Regions from separate parts of the Rhizobium sp. Root491 genome, predicted to be linked through region 2. Evidence: riboswitches for the same ligand, from Rfam matches in the RefSeq annotation. Region 2 holds a riboswitch; the other holds the start of a gene.
The links. Region 2 has a riboswitch for S-adenosylmethionine ahead of ASD46_RS04970 (O-succinylhomoserine sulfhydrylase). Riboswitches for the same ligand answer to the same signal wherever they lie in the genome.
Positions count from the first base shown of each region.

Region 1 (7,305 bases), on a different contig from region 2:
CGTCCGTCCGGCTGGTCCGGATTGGCGGGCGCAATTGTGGAGGTGACGGTACGGTCGAGGAAGTCGCGGTCGTGGCTGACGAGAATGACCGTGCCGGAAAACCCCGCAACGATCTCCTGCAACAGATCGAGCGTTTCGATATCGAGATCGTTGGTCGGCTCGTCAAGGATCAGCAGGTTGGTAGGCCGCGCCAGAATGCGCGCAAGAATAAGACGGGCGCGCTCACCACCGGAGAGGTTGCGGATGGGCGTGCGGGCCTGTTCCGGCTGGAACAGGAAGTCCTTCATGTAACCCGTCACATGTTTCAACTCGCCATTGACCAGCAAATTGTCGCCGCGACCGTCGGTGAGGTAATGAGCGAGCGTATCGTTTGGATTGAGATCTTCACGCTTCTGGTCAAGCGTCGCGATTTCCAGATTGGTGCCGAGCTTTACCGTGCCGCTATCGGGCTGAAGCTGGCCGGTCAGCATCTTCAAAAGCGTTGTCTTGCCGGCACCGTTCGGCCCGACGAGACCGATGCAATCACCGCGATGCACCCGCAGCGAAAACGGCGCGATGATCACGCGCTCGCCGTAAGACTTGGTGATTGCGTCTGCCTCGATGACCAGTTTGCCGGATTCCCGCACCTCCGCAGCCGTCGCCTGCACGCTGCCCTGCGGTCCCTTGTGGCCGCGATAGTCCGCACGCATTGCCTGAAGCTCGCCCACGCGGCGCATGTTGCGCTTGCGTCTCGCGGTCACGCCGTAACGCATCCAGTGTTCTTCACGCTCGATGGCCTTGCCGAGCTTGTGCTGCTCCAGCTCTTCCTCTTCCAGCACCTTGTCGCGCCATTCCTCGAAATGCGCAAAACCGCGATTGAGACGGCGGGACTGGCCGCGATCCAGCCACACGGTCGAGGTCGAAACCTTTTCCAGAAAACGCCTGTCGTGCGAGATCAGCACCAGCGCGCTACGCGTCTGCTGCAACTCGCCTTCAAGCCATTCGATGGTGGGCAGGTCCAGATGGTTGGTCGGCTCGTCCAGCATCAGAATATCGGGTTCAGGCGCCATGACGCGGGCAAGGGCCGCACGCCGCGCTTCGCCGCCGGACAGGCTATCCGGATGTTCCTGTCCCGTCAGGCCCAGATGCTCGAGAATATAGGTAACGCGATAGGGATCGTCGCCAGGTCCCAGCCCCGCCTCGGCATAGGCCTGCACGGTGTCGTAACCGGCAAAATCCGGCGCCTGTTCCAGATAACGGATGGTGGCGGAGGGGTGACGGAAAACCTCGCCCGACTGCGCCTCGACCAGACCGGCGGCGATCTTCATCAGGGTCGACTTGCCCGAACCGTTGCGTCCGACAAGGCAGATGCGGTCGCCCGGCTCCACCTGAAGATTGGCGCCGTCGAGCAGCGGGGTCACGCCGAAGGTCAGCTTGATGTCATCGAGTTTCAAAATTGGGGGTGCCAAGGCGTCAGGCTCCGGTCAGATCATAAGGGCGGGCGAGCACGATGGCTTTTCCGCTTTTCAGCGAGAAATGCACGGGGCCGCCATTCGCGACATTGGAAATAGTGCGGGAAGAGCCGAAAGCAAGCGGGAAATCCTTGAGAGGATAACGCACATTGCCGATATCGAGCCCCACAAGGTCGGTAAACCCGGCAACGGAAAACAGCGCACCGGGAGGCAGATCAAGATCGAACGACCCTGCCAGCAGCGGGCGGGCCTCCTCTTCGCCGGAGGTCAGCGTAACGTTGAGACCACGCTCAGTAAGCGCCACGGCGTAAAGAAGGTGCTGAAGTGCGTGGTCGCTTCTCGCTCCACCAAGCGCGCCGGCAAGCACCAGAGAACGCGCGCCGCGGGCAAGTGCCTCCGACACCGCAATTTCGCCATCGGTCACAGCCTTTGCAGCGGGATAGGGCTGTCGCACCACATCGGGCCAGGCGTCCAGCAGGTCCTTGTCGGTGGAATCGAAATCCCCCACCCAGAGCTCGGGTGTGAGCCCGAGCGGTGCGGCATGGCGCATGCCGCCATCGGCCGCAATCACACGGCTACCCTCAACCGCCGCTTTGAGGCGGTCGGTAACGGTGACATCGCCGCCAAGCAGAATGGTGAAGCGTTCTCTATCCATGCCCTGCCTTATCGCACCTCAGGCAAAAATGGAAAGGCAGAAACCCGATGAAATCAGCCGATATTGATTTTCGTCGGCTTCGGGATTATGAAACGCCTCAGTGGTGATTTGCCGACCGGCTTGCAGCCACTTTAAAGAAGTCGCTAAAGGGTCGAGGAAAAGGGTAATTTCCTGGGACCGGCTGCGATTTCGCTGCCGGTTTTTTTGTTTTCGCAACGTTCTTTACGTCATCCGAAAAGAGAGTTCGACATGCCGATCAAGATTCCCGATACGCTTCCCGCCTTCGACACCCTCGTTCATGAGGGCGTGCGGGTCATGACAGAAACGGCGGCCATCCGGCAGGATATCCGCCCGCTCCAGATCGGGCTTCTCAATCTCATGCCGAACAAGATCAAGACGGAAGTGCAGATGGCGCGCCTCGTCGGCGCATCGCCGCTGCAGGTGGAGTTTTCGCTGATCCGCATTGGCGGCCATCGTGCCAAGAATACGCCGGAAGAGCACCTTCTGTCCTTCTATGAGACATGGGAGGAAGTGCGCCACCGCAAGTTCGACGGTTTCATCATCACAGGCGCGCCCATCGAGATGCTTGATTATGAAGACGTGACCTACTGGAACGAGATGCAAAAGATTTTCGACTGGACGCGAACCAACGTCCATTCGACGCTGAACGTCTGCTGGGGCGCGATGGCCGCCATCTACCATTTCCATGGTGTGCCGAAATACGAACTGAAGGAAAAGGCTTTCGGCGTCTATCGTCACCGCAATCTCTGCCCCTCGTCGATATATCTCAACGGTTTTTCCGACGACTTTCAGGTTCCGGTCTCACGCTGGACGGAAGTGCGCCGCGCCGACATCGAAAAACACCCGGAACTCGAAATCCTGATGGAGTCAGAGGAAATGGGCGTATGTCTGGTGCATGAAAAAGAGGGCAACCGCCTCTATATGTTCAACCACGTCGAATATGATTCAACCTCGCTTTCGGATGAATATTTCCGCGATGTGAACTCGGGCGTTCCAATCAAGCTGCCGCATGATTATTTTCCGCACAATGATCCGGAGCTTGCCCCGCTCAACCGCTGGCGCAGCCATGCCCATCTGTTTTTCGGCAACTGGATCAACGAGATATATCAGACGACGCCTTATGACCTCGAAGCAATCGGCAAACTAGCGGCGTAAATTGCGGGATTGCGAATTGCCGGAAAATGACGCAACGTCCGCCGGCAATTCAAAGATATCGGGAGAATGACGCAATGAGCGACGCGGCGGCACGGGAGAATTTCGGTTTCACGGCAACCGGCGAAAAGGTTGAGCGCGTCACCATCTCGAGGGGCGGGCTGACGGCCAAGGTTATCACCTGGGGCGCCGTCATTCAGGACCTACGCCTCGATGGGCACCAGCCGCCGCTCGTTCTCGGCTTCGATACATTCGAGGACTACAAATATTCATCCTATTTCGGCGCCACACCCGGCCGCAACGCCAACCGTATCGGTGACGGAAAATTCTCGATCGACGGGCACGAATACCAGCTGGAACTGAACGAAAAAGGCGTCAGCCACCTGCATGGCGGCAGCGACGGGATGGGCAAACGTAACTGGATGCTGATGGAACACGGCGAAAGCCATGCGGTTCTGCAGATCATCGATCCCGACGGCCGCGCCGGTTATCCCGGCAATTGCACGGTGACCGCGACCTATACGATCCGCGACGGCGGCGTGCTTTCGGTGGTCTATGAAACGGTGACCGACCAACCGACCATCGCCAATATCTGCCAGCATTCCTATTTCAACCTCGACGGTGCTGATACCGCACTTGGACATGAGATCAGCATCGCCGCTGACTTTTATCTGCCAACCAACGACAAACAGATCCCGACAGGCGAAATCCGCTCCGTCGAAGGCACCGTCTTCGACCTGCGCCACCCGACGCCGATGCGGCGAACGGAGGATGGCGAGCAGGTGCTCTACGACCATAATTTCTGCCTTTCGCCCGAGCGTCGTGCCAAGCGCAAGGTTGCCCGCGCCTATTCGCCCGCCTCCGACATTGCCCTTGAGGTTCACACCACCGAACCCGGCGTGCAATTTTATTCAGCCTTCAAGCTGAATGTTCCCGTTCCAGGCCTCGATGGCCGCCATTATGGCCCCTTTGCCGGTTTTTGTCTGGAAACGCAGATATGGCCTGATGCCGTCAATCATCCCGATTTCCCCTACGCGATCCTGCGTCCCGGCGAGACCCTGCGTCAGGAAACCGACTATATTTTCAAGAAGGGTTGAGGCGGCGGGCTGGGCTCAGTCCAGCACGCATCCCACATAACCGCCCGATGCCCGGGCACGCCGTTCGATAAGGCCGGCAAGCCGTTGCAAACCACGCCCCGGCTTGCTGGCAACGCGATCGATGGGATTGGGCAGAGAAACGGCAAGCAGTGCCGCCTGGCGGGAGCTGAGCTTTGCCGCCGGTACCTTGAAATGGTGCTGTGCTGCGGCCTCGATGCCGTAAATGCCGGGTCCCCATTCCGCAACGTTGAGATAAATCTCCATCATCCGTTTTTTGGACCAGACGAAATCGGCAGCAATCGCCAGCGGCAACTCCAGCCCCTTGCGCAAGAACGAGCGGCCGTTCCAGAGGAACAGGTTCTTGGCCGTCTGCATGGGAATGGTGCTGGCGCCACGGGTGGACGCGCCTTCGAGCGCATTGTTGACCACGGACTGCATCTGGTTCCAGTCAACGCCGCCGTGGAAACAGAATTGTCCGTCCTCGGACATCATTACGGATTGCACAAGGCGCGGCGAAATATCCTCGAGCGGCACCCAGCGCCGGTCATAACCCTGAAGTGTCACCAGATCGGCAAGCATCAGCGTCGAGACCGGCCGCATGAAAGGCAGGGCATAAACCGGGATCAGCAGATAGGGCAGGATCAGCAACGCCAGCAAGGTCATGATGATACGCTTTGCCAACGTGCGAAAATCCACCTTCGGACTGCTCCGGTCTTCCGCCAGCACGGCGTAATCTGCGTCGCTTTCAGGCGTACTGCTCAATATTCGTCAAAGCCCCGCACCAATCGAAGCCTTTCATATTCCATTGCCGCCTTCAAGGCGAGTCCGGTCAAACAGTTGACCTCAGGAATCACGAAAAGGTTGCCTGACCCCGCGCGCCATGCCAAAGAGCGCGACATGGACGCTCAGATGACGAATTTCGAAACGAAGCTGCGCGATAACGCGGCACAGACCGAATCCCTGCTTGGTCGCCTGCTTTCCGCAGAGGCGCGTGCGGATGAGATTACGCGCCCGCAAAACCTGCTCGACGCCATGCGTCATGGTGTGCTGAACGGCGGCAAACGCCTGCGGCCCTTCCTGGTCATAGAAAGCACGGCCTTGCTCGGCGGAAATGCCGAAGCAGCCCATCATGTCGGTGCCGCGCTGGAGTGCCTGCATTGTTACTCGCTGGTGCACGACGATCTGCCAGCGATGGATGACGACGACCTGCGCCGCGGCCAGCCGACAGTGCACCGCAAATTCGACGAGGCGACCGCCATTCTCGCAGGCGACAGCCTGCTGACACTCGCTTTCGACATTATCGCATCGGACGAAAATCCTCTCCAGGCAGACCGCAAGGCGTCTCTCGTTCTCTCCCTTGCCCGCGCCGCGGGCGTCGGCGGCATGGCGGGCGGTCAGGCGCTCGATCTGGCTGCGGAAAAGAACGCACCTGATGAGACCGGCATTATTACATTGCAGGCTATGAAAACCGGTGCGCTGCTTCGCTTCGCCTGCGAGGCAGGCGCGATCATCGCCGGCAGCGATGTTTCCGAAAGACAAAGACTGCGCCTCTTCGGTGAAAAGATCGGCCTTGCCTTCCAGCTTGCAGACGATCTCCTGGATCTGACCGCCGATGCCGCCACCATGGGCAAGGCAACCGGCAAGGATGCCGCACGCGGCAAGGGAACGCTGGTGGCACTACGCGGTGAAGACTGGGCGCGCCTCAAGCTTCAGGAACAGGTGGCGGAAGCCTCCGAACTTCTGGCCCCCTACGGCGAAAAGGCCGCGATACTCATCGCGGCCGCCAGATTCATCGCCGAACGGAAAAGCTGAGCCGGTTTCCCGGCTCACCGTTTTTCAGCCAATCAGCCCTTGAGCGGCGAAATCAGCACTTCGACGCGACGGTTCTGGGCGCGGCCATCCGGCGTTGCGTTCGAAGCGATCGGCTGCGAGGGGCCGAAGCCGAGCGTCGAAATACGGCGCTGGTCGACGCCGCGTGCGCCGAGATAGTTTGCAACAGACGCCGCACGACGCTCGGAAAGCGCCTGGTTGTGCTGCTGGCTGCCGGTGGAGTCGGTATGGCCGTTGATGTCGATGAGCGTGCGGTTGAACTTGTTCAGCACGATGGCGACGGAATCGAGTGTCTGATAGAAGGGCGGGATGACCTGATCCTGATCCGTCGCGAAGGTGATGTTCGACGGCATGTTGAGAACGATGCTGTCGCCACGGCGGCTAACGGAAACGCCAGTGCCCTGAAGCTGGGCGCGAAGCTCGGATTCCTGACCATCCATGTAATTGCCGATTGCGCCACCGGCGAGTGCACCGATGCCGGCGCCGATGAGGGCTGCGTTGCGGCGACCGACCGGCGAACCGCCGACAGCCAGACCACCGAGAGCACCGACGACAGCGCCGATACCAGCGCCGCCCGCCGTGTTCGACATCTTCTGCTCACCCGTATAGGGATCGGTGGTGGTGCAGGCGGAAAGATAGGTCCCGCAAAGGGCAACGATCGCGATTTTTTTGATCATGTGTTTTGATGCTCCGAAGGGTTCAGGCGGTATGACAGTGGAATTTCGGCATTTTCACGGTAGTTTTTACTCCGCCGCATCTTTCCGGCCAAAACGCTTTTCGATGTAATCGATCACAAGCGCTTCAAAATCCGCAGCGATGTTGGGACCGCGCAGGGTGAGCGCCTTCTCGCCATCGATGAAGATCGGTGCAGCGGGGCTTTCGCCGGTTCCGGGCAGTGAAATGCCGATATCGGCATGTTTGCTTTCGCCGGGCCCATTAACGATGCAGCCCATGACAGCAACATTGAGCGCTTCCACACCGGGATATTTTTCACGCCAGATCGGCATGTTCTTGCGAATGTCATTCTGGATATTCTGGGCAAGTTCCTGAAAGACGGTAGAGGTGGTGCGCCCGCAGCCGGGACATGCCGCAACCACAG
Region 1 is NZ_LMFF01000014.1:182,844-190,148, forward strand. It holds gene ASD46_RS15825 (ABC-F family ATP-binding cassette domain-containing protein) at 1-1,448, opposite strand, end outside; gene ASD46_RS15830 (thiamine diphosphokinase) at 1,453-2,106, opposite strand; SAM riboswitch at 2,197-2,273, shown strand; gene metA (homoserine O-acetyltransferase MetA) at 2,356-3,282, shown strand; gene ASD46_RS15840 (aldose epimerase family protein) at 3,357-4,376, shown strand; gene mtgA (monofunctional biosynthetic peptidoglycan transglycosylase) at 4,392-5,138, opposite strand; gene ASD46_RS15850 (polyprenyl synthetase family protein) at 5,274-6,188, shown strand; gene ASD46_RS15855 (OmpA family protein) at 6,221-6,883, opposite strand; gene ispG (flavodoxin-dependent (E)-4-hydroxy-3-methylbut-2-enyl-diphosphate synthase) at 6,950-7,305, opposite strand, start outside.
Region 1: another riboswitch for S-adenosylmethionine. It lies ahead of metA (homoserine O-acetyltransferase MetA); the one in region 2 lies ahead of ASD46_RS04970 (O-succinylhomoserine sulfhydrylase).

Region 2 (7,305 bases):
TGCTGTCGCGCTATGTCGATGCCATCATGATCCGCACCACGGATCACTCGCGTCTGCTCGAGCTTGCCGAACACGCCACCGTGCCTGTTATCAATGGCCTGACGGACGACACGCATCCCTGCCAGATCATGGCGGATATATTGACGTTCGAGGAACATCGCGGCCCGGTCAAGGGCAAGACCATTGCCTGGACGGGTGACGGCAATAATGTGCTGCATTCGTTCGTGGAAGGCTCCGCCCGTTTCGGTTACCGCATGGCGATGGCAGTACCGATGGGTTCGGAACCGCACGACAAGTTCCTGAACTGGGCACGCAACAATGGCGGCGAAATCTCGCTGTACCACGATGCCGACAAGGCAGTGGCGGGCGCTGATTGCGTCGTCACCGATACCTGGGTGTCCATGAACCAGGAACACAAGGCGCGCGGCCACAATATCTTCCAGCCTTATCAGGTCAATGAAGCGCTGATGGCGAAGGCCAACAAGGAAGCGCTGTTCATGCACTGCCTGCCGGCGCATCGCGGCGAGGAAGTAACGGATGCAGTGATCGACGGGCCGCAATCGGTGGTCTTCGACGAGGCGGAAAACCGGCTCCATGCGCAGAAGTCCATTATCGCATGGTGCATGGGCGTCATCTGACCGCTATCGGCCGGGTGCTTGAACTCGGCGATGCACATTCCCATCTGTGGGGCTTCGAAGACGCTCGTCGGCTTTTCGCTGGCGGGCCACCTCACGATTTGCACGATTTTCCCCGGAGGCGGTTTCGCTTCCCGGATCTCTGTGCGACAAGCTGAAAAAGTACATTTTAAAAGCCGGACTTTTGGACGGTAGCGGCGCAACGGCTGCGCCAAGGAGTTATGACATGGCAGATGTAACGGTTGAACTGGACAATCTCGATTTAGCTGGCGACGACAAGGTTGTGCCCTTTCAGGTCGAAGGTCTGGACGTGCGCGGTCGCGCCGTACAGGTCGGGCCGCTGTTGAATGCCATCCTCGAACGTCACGAATATCCCGAGATTGTCGCCCGCCTGCTGGCGGAAGCAACGGTTCTGACGGCGCTGATCGGCACATCCCTGAAATTTTCCGGCAAGCTGACCGTGCAGACGAAGGGCGACGGCCCGGTTGACCTTCTGGTGGCGGATTTCACCGCGCCCGAGAGCATGCGCGCTTATGCCCGTTTCGATGAGGAGCGGCTGGCGGAAGCTGTTGCTGCGGGGCAAACCTCGCCCGAACAACTGCTCGGAACCGGCATTCTGGCCTTCACCATCGATCAGGGCGTCGGCATGCAGCCTTATCAGGGCATCGTGCCGCTGGACGGTTCTTCGCTGGAAGAAATCGCCGGGGTTTATTTCCGTCAGTCGGAACAGCTTCCCACCCGCGTGCGCCTCGGCGTTGCCCAGTTCTTCGACCGTGACGGCGAAGGCAAGCCGCGCCATAGCTGGCGTGCAGGCGGCGTGATTGCCCAGTTCCTGCCGCAGGCGCCCGAGCGTTTGCGCATGCGCGATCTCCATGGCGGTGACGGCGACGAGGGCGATTATGAAGTGGCCGAGGACGATGCCTGGACAGAGGCAGTGTCGCTGCTGAATACGGTGGATACCGACGAGCTGACCGATCCGCAGGTGCCAGTGGAGCGTCTGCTTTACAGGCTTTTCCACGAGAGCGGCGTGCGCATCTACGATCCGCAGGTCATTTTCGACCGTTGCAGCTGTTCACGTGACAAGATCAAGGGTGTGCTGTCCGGTTTCACCGCCGAAGAGATCAAGGCGAGTGAGGAAGACGGTGCGATTGCCGTGACGTGCGAGTTCTGCTCCACGACCTATCGCTACGATGTCAGCGAGTTTGAAAACGTCTGACGAGGAGAGCCGCGCTTGTGAATGGCGCGGCTTTTTTGTCAGTTCAGCACCCGCAACAGGCCGGGTGAATCCAGTGAAAAGGCGGGGATGGTGACGTTGAACACCTCGCCTTTGTCCGTTTCCATTTCATAATGGCCAAACATAAGGCCTGACGGCGTATCCAGCGGGCAGCCGGATGAATATTCGTAACTGTCGCCGGGGTTCAGATGCGGTTTTTCGCCGACGACACCCGGCCCGTAGACCTCATCCACCTGTCCGTTCTGGTCGGTGATGTGCCAATAGCGGTTGACGAGTGTTATCGGAACATCGGAATTGTTCGAGATCACGACTTTATAGCCCCAGACATAACGATCGTCATCCGGGTCGGACTGCTCCTCGAGATAATACGGATCGACCGTTACCTCGATATCCCTTGTCAGAGCACGATACATACGCGCCACACCTCGATATTTTCCCTGCTGCCATCATCCTACACTACAGGTTCTGGCTATCGTCAAGAAAATGAATGACTTGACGACCACGTGCATCTTCTGTTGCGCCGTTTTTTCACCGTTAGGGATAACGGTAAAGGTAAATATTGGTTGCCCGACGCGGGCTTTCACCCAGGCGGGATGCGTGCCATGGCCCGACGGGGAAGTCGGGCCATGGCGGTATGTCGACTGAATCCTTAAACTGAAACGGCCGCAAGACCCTTCGCCAGATCTTCCAGCAGATCGTCCGTATCTTCGATACCGCAGGAAAGACGCAAGGTCCCGCCGGAAATACCCAGTTCGGCACGCGCCTCGTCGGTCAGGTTCTTGTGCGTCGTGGTGCCAGGGTGGGTAATGAGGCTCTTGGCATCGCCGAGATTGTTGGAAATCTTCACGATATCAAGCGCGTTCTGCAGTGCGAATGCCGCTTCCTTGCCACCCTTCAGTTCGAAAGCCACGAGCGTCGAGCCGCCCGACATCTGCCGCGCGATGATGTCTGCCTGCGGATGGTCGGCGCGACCGGGATAGATCACTTTGGCAACCTTGCCGCTGTCGGCGAGGAAATCGGCGATCTTCGAGGCATTGGCCGTCTGCTGCTTGACACGCAGCGGCAGGGTTTCGATGCCCTTCAGCAGCGTCCAGGCATTGAACGGCGACATGGCTGGGCCGGTGTGGCGGAAATAGTCCTGCAGCTCTTCCTCAATCCACTTCTTGTCGGAAAGGATCACGCCGCCAAGGCAACGGCCCTGACCGTCAATATGCTTCGTCGCCGAATAAACGACGATGTGGGCGCCGAGTTCGAGTGGCTTCTGGAAAAGCGGTGTGGCGAAAACATTGTCGACAACCACTTTCGCGCCGATCTGGTTGGCGAGCTTCGCCACACCGGCAATATCCACCACTTCGAGCGTCGGGTTGGTCGGGCTTTCGAGGAAAAACAGCTTGGTGTTCGGCTGGATCGCCTTTTCCCAATTGTTGAGATCGCGTCCGTCGATCAGCGTGCACTCGATGCCGTATTTGGGTGCAAGCGTTTCTACCACCCAACGGCAGGAGCCAAAAAGCGCGCGGGCAGCAACGATGTGATCGCCGGCACGCAGCTGGCACATGATGGCGGCTGTCACGGCGGCCATGCCGGAGGCAAGCGCACGGGCGTCTTCCGCACCTTCCAGCAGGCACATGCGCTTTTCGAACATGTCATTGGTCGGGCTTGCATAGCGGGCATAGATGAAGCCATCCGTTTCGCCCTTGAAGCGCGCTTCGGCGGCTTCGGAGTTTTCGTAAACGAAACCCTGGGTCAGATAGATCGCTTCCGACGTTTCACCATAGGGTGAGCGTAGCGTACCACCGTGAACGAGCTGGGTTGCCGGGCGCCATTTATTGCTCATGTGATCACCTCAAAACAAAAAAACCGGTCGCAAAAGCAGACCGGTTCCTAGCACCCGGTCTTTTTAGCCACTTGTTTAACGTGGCTGCAAGCCGACCGGCCAAATCACCACGGGATAAGCTTGCCATACTGCCGTTACCGGCTTGCGTCAATGCTTTCCTTTTGGTTTTGTCGCCGTAAAAAGGAATGATGATCATGACCAGAACCACGGGCATTTTGGCGGATGGCGCGATCAGGGCGCTGTTTGCGGGCGGCAAGCTGAAAAGCGAGGCTGATCTCGATGTCGATCAGGTGCAACCCGCCAGCCTCGATCTGCGACTGGGCTCCAAAGCCTATCGCGTGCGCGCCAGTTTCATGCCCGGCCCCGGAACCCGAGTCATCGACAAGCTCAACCGCTTCAGCCTGCACGAGGTCGATCTGAGCGAGGGGGCGGTGCTGGAAACCGGTTGCGTCTACATCGTGCCCTTGATGGAGAGCCTGGAGCTGCCGGCGGATATGTCGGCTTCGGCCAATCCGAAAAGCTCGACTGGGCGTCTTGATATCTTCACCCGCGTCATGACCGACAATGCGCAGGAATTCGACAAGATACCTGCGGGCTATGCCGGCCCGCTCTATCTGGAAATCAGCCCGCGCACCTTCCCGGTCGTCGTGCGCCGTGGCTCGCGCCTCTCGCAAATCCGTTTCCGCATCGGCCACTCGTTGCTCAACGAGGCCGAGCTTCTGAAATTGCACGAGACGGAGATGCTGGTCGCCAGCGAAACCCCTAATGTGACCGGCGGCGGCATCGCGCTTTCCATCGACCTAAAGGGTTTTGGTGAAAAAGGGCTGATCGGTTATCGCGGCAAGCATCACACGGCGGTGGTAGATGTCGACAAGAAGGCTCAGCACGATGTTCTCGATTTCTGGGAACCTCTATACGCCCGCGGCCGTGCCGAACTGATCCTCGATCCGGATGAGTTCTATATTCTCGTTTCGCGTGAAGCCGTGCATGTACCGCCACTTTATGCGGCCGAAATGACGCCCTTCGATCCCTTGGTGGGCGAGTTCCGCGTGCATTATGCGGGCTTCTTCGATCCAGGCTTCGGCCATGCGCAGGCGGGCGGCACGGGCAGCCGCGCCGTTCTCGAGGTGCGCAGCCACGAGGTGCCATTCATCCTCGAACACGGCCAGATCGTCGGCCGGCTGGTTTACGAGCACATGTTGCAAAAACCTGATGGCCTCTACGGCAGCGGCCTTGGCTCCAACTATCAGGCACAGGGCCTGAAGCTCTCCAAGCATTTCCGCGCGGAGTAATGATCCTGTCGGGTGCTTGACACCCGATAAGAACTGTCCGATGTCTTGTGCGCGGCGCGGGTGTAGCTCAATGGTAGAGCAGCAGCTTCCCAAGCTGAATACGAGGGTTCGATTCCCTTCACCCGCTCCATATTTTCAAGGCAATCCAAACAACTTCCTGGCCAGCCAAAAGCGCGCATGTCACCGCCATCGCTGCGGCAAACGTGCGACTATGCGATTTAGCTTGACTACAATTAAATTGCACGTAATAGTTGATGCGGTCGTAACATTATTGGGGGAGTGTTATGAGTCGCAAGCTTCTTTCGGAATTTCTTGGCACTTTCTGGCTCGTGTTCGGAGGTTGCGGCAGTGCGGTTTTTGCCGCTGCTTTTCCTGAACTCGGCATTGGCTTTCTCGGTGTCGCTTTCGCTTTCGGTCTGACGGTTTTGACCATGGCATATGCGGTCGGGGGTATTTCGGGCGGTCATTTTAATCCAGCCGTTTCCGTCGGTCTGTCCGTTGCTGGCAAATTTCCGGCATCGAACCTCGTTCCTTACATAGTGGCGCAGGTTCTGGGTGCGATCGTCGCGGCGGGGGCGCTTTATGTCATCCTTACCGGTAAAGCCGGTGCCGATATTGGCGGTTTTGCCGCAAATGGTTACGGGGAACATTCACCGGGTGGATATTCGCTCGTGTCGGCGCTGCTGATCGAAGTCATTTTGACGGCATTTTTCCTGATCGTCATTCTGGGATCGACGCATGGCAGGGTTCCCACTGGTTTTGCGCCGATCGCCATCGGCCTTGCTCTCACACTTATTCATCTGATCTCCATTCCGGTCACCAATACATCCGTCAATCCGGCCCGCTCGACGGGACAGGCGTTGTTTGTTGGTGGATGGGCGCTGCAACAGCTCTGGCTGTTCTGGCTCGCTCCGATCCTCGGCGGCGCAATCGGCGCCGTGGTCTGGAAACTTTTCGGCGAGAAAGACTAAGGCTCAAAGCCCGCTTTCTCCGGCCCGCACAGACATGAATGGGAAGCATTGTTTCCCCGAATGGTCGGGGAAACCTGTGAGGAGGATGACATGGATCTTACTTCGATATTGGCCCAAATTGTCGGCGGTGCGGTTGGTGGTTCGGCCGGCGGAAAAATACTCAAGGATTCCGATCTCGGTGCGCTCGGCAACCTGATTGCCGGCGCTATTGGCGGCATCGGCGGAGGAGCCGTGCTCGGATCGCTGCTCGGGACGGCGGGAACTGCTGCCGCCGGCGGCATGGATATAGGTGCTCTTGCCGGCCAGCTTGTTGGCGGCGGCGTCGGCGGCCTGATTGTCCAGATCATTGTCGGCCTCATCAAGAACAAGCTCGTTACCAAATAGAGCTGCTCGGCCGATCTTTTGCGAAGCGATAAAGCTTGCCGATGGAGAAGCCTCGATCGGCAAGGCTTTTTGGTTTGTGCCATATCCGCAGTGGCGGCGCTGACGGAACCGGAATTCGTTTATAAAATCTGGTCGTCAGGCCTTGTTCCTGATGACCGGCATATGCGGCGTCTTGTTCCAGACGAACGGCTTGGTTTTCAATTCCACCACGGCGCGCCATGCGGCGAGTGACAGCATCAGCCAGTAAAGCGGGATCGCCAACCAGCGCCGTCCGACCTGTTGTTTCTCATGAGCTATCATCCTGTTTCTGCCCATCAGTACGAAGATGGCGTAGCTTCCGAAAATATTCAGCGTATCGATGAAAAACAGAATGCCCTGCCAGGAAAGCAGCATATCCGCGCCGTTTTCCCGGATTGCTATGGCCATGAAGGCGAAGGAAACAAACAGCAAGGGATGGGCCAGCGACGACAGAAGCATGCCGCCAATCAGCAGCTGAAAGACGATATAGGCGATCCATCCCATGCGGTGCGCGGTCGTGAAGGGCGAGCGGGTCATGACCAGCCAGCTTTGCAGCCAGCCCTTGTACCAACGCGCGCGCTGGTTCAGCCAGACGGAAAGGGAGGTTGGAGCATCCTCCAGTGTCTGCCGCCGGATGACACCACAGCGATAACCCAGCCTGTGCAGCCGGAGGCCCATATCGGCATCTTCCGTCACATTATAGGGGTCCCATCCTCCCACCCGGCGTAAAACGGCGGTGCGGAAATGGTTGGAGGTGCCACCAAGCGGCAGCGGTAACCTGCACGCTGCAAGAACGGGCAACATGCAGCGGAAAAGGCCGGAATATTCCAGTGCGAAACAGGCGCTGAGCCAGGAGGAACTGGCATTGCTGATAATAAGCGGCGCCTGCACACAGGCCACCTCGTCCGGCTGGTCGCGGAAGGCGGCATAGGCCTCG
Region 2 is NZ_LMFF01000001.1:996,686-1,003,990, reverse strand. It holds gene argF (ornithine carbamoyltransferase) at 1-638, shown strand, start outside; gene ASD46_RS04980 (Hsp33 family molecular chaperone) at 862-1,851, shown strand; gene apaG (Co2+/Mg2+ efflux protein ApaG) at 1,890-2,282, opposite strand; gene ASD46_RS04970 (O-succinylhomoserine sulfhydrylase) at 2,519-3,703, opposite strand; SAM riboswitch at 3,746-3,824, opposite strand; gene ASD46_RS04965 (2'-deoxycytidine 5'-triphosphate deaminase) at 3,898-4,995, shown strand; tRNA gene ASD46_RS04960 (tRNA-Gly) at 5,052-5,125, shown strand; gene aqpZ (aquaporin Z) at 5,280-5,966, shown strand; gene ASD46_RS04950 (hypothetical protein) at 6,057-6,350, shown strand; gene ASD46_RS04945 (glycosyltransferase family 2 protein) at 6,486-7,305, opposite strand, start outside.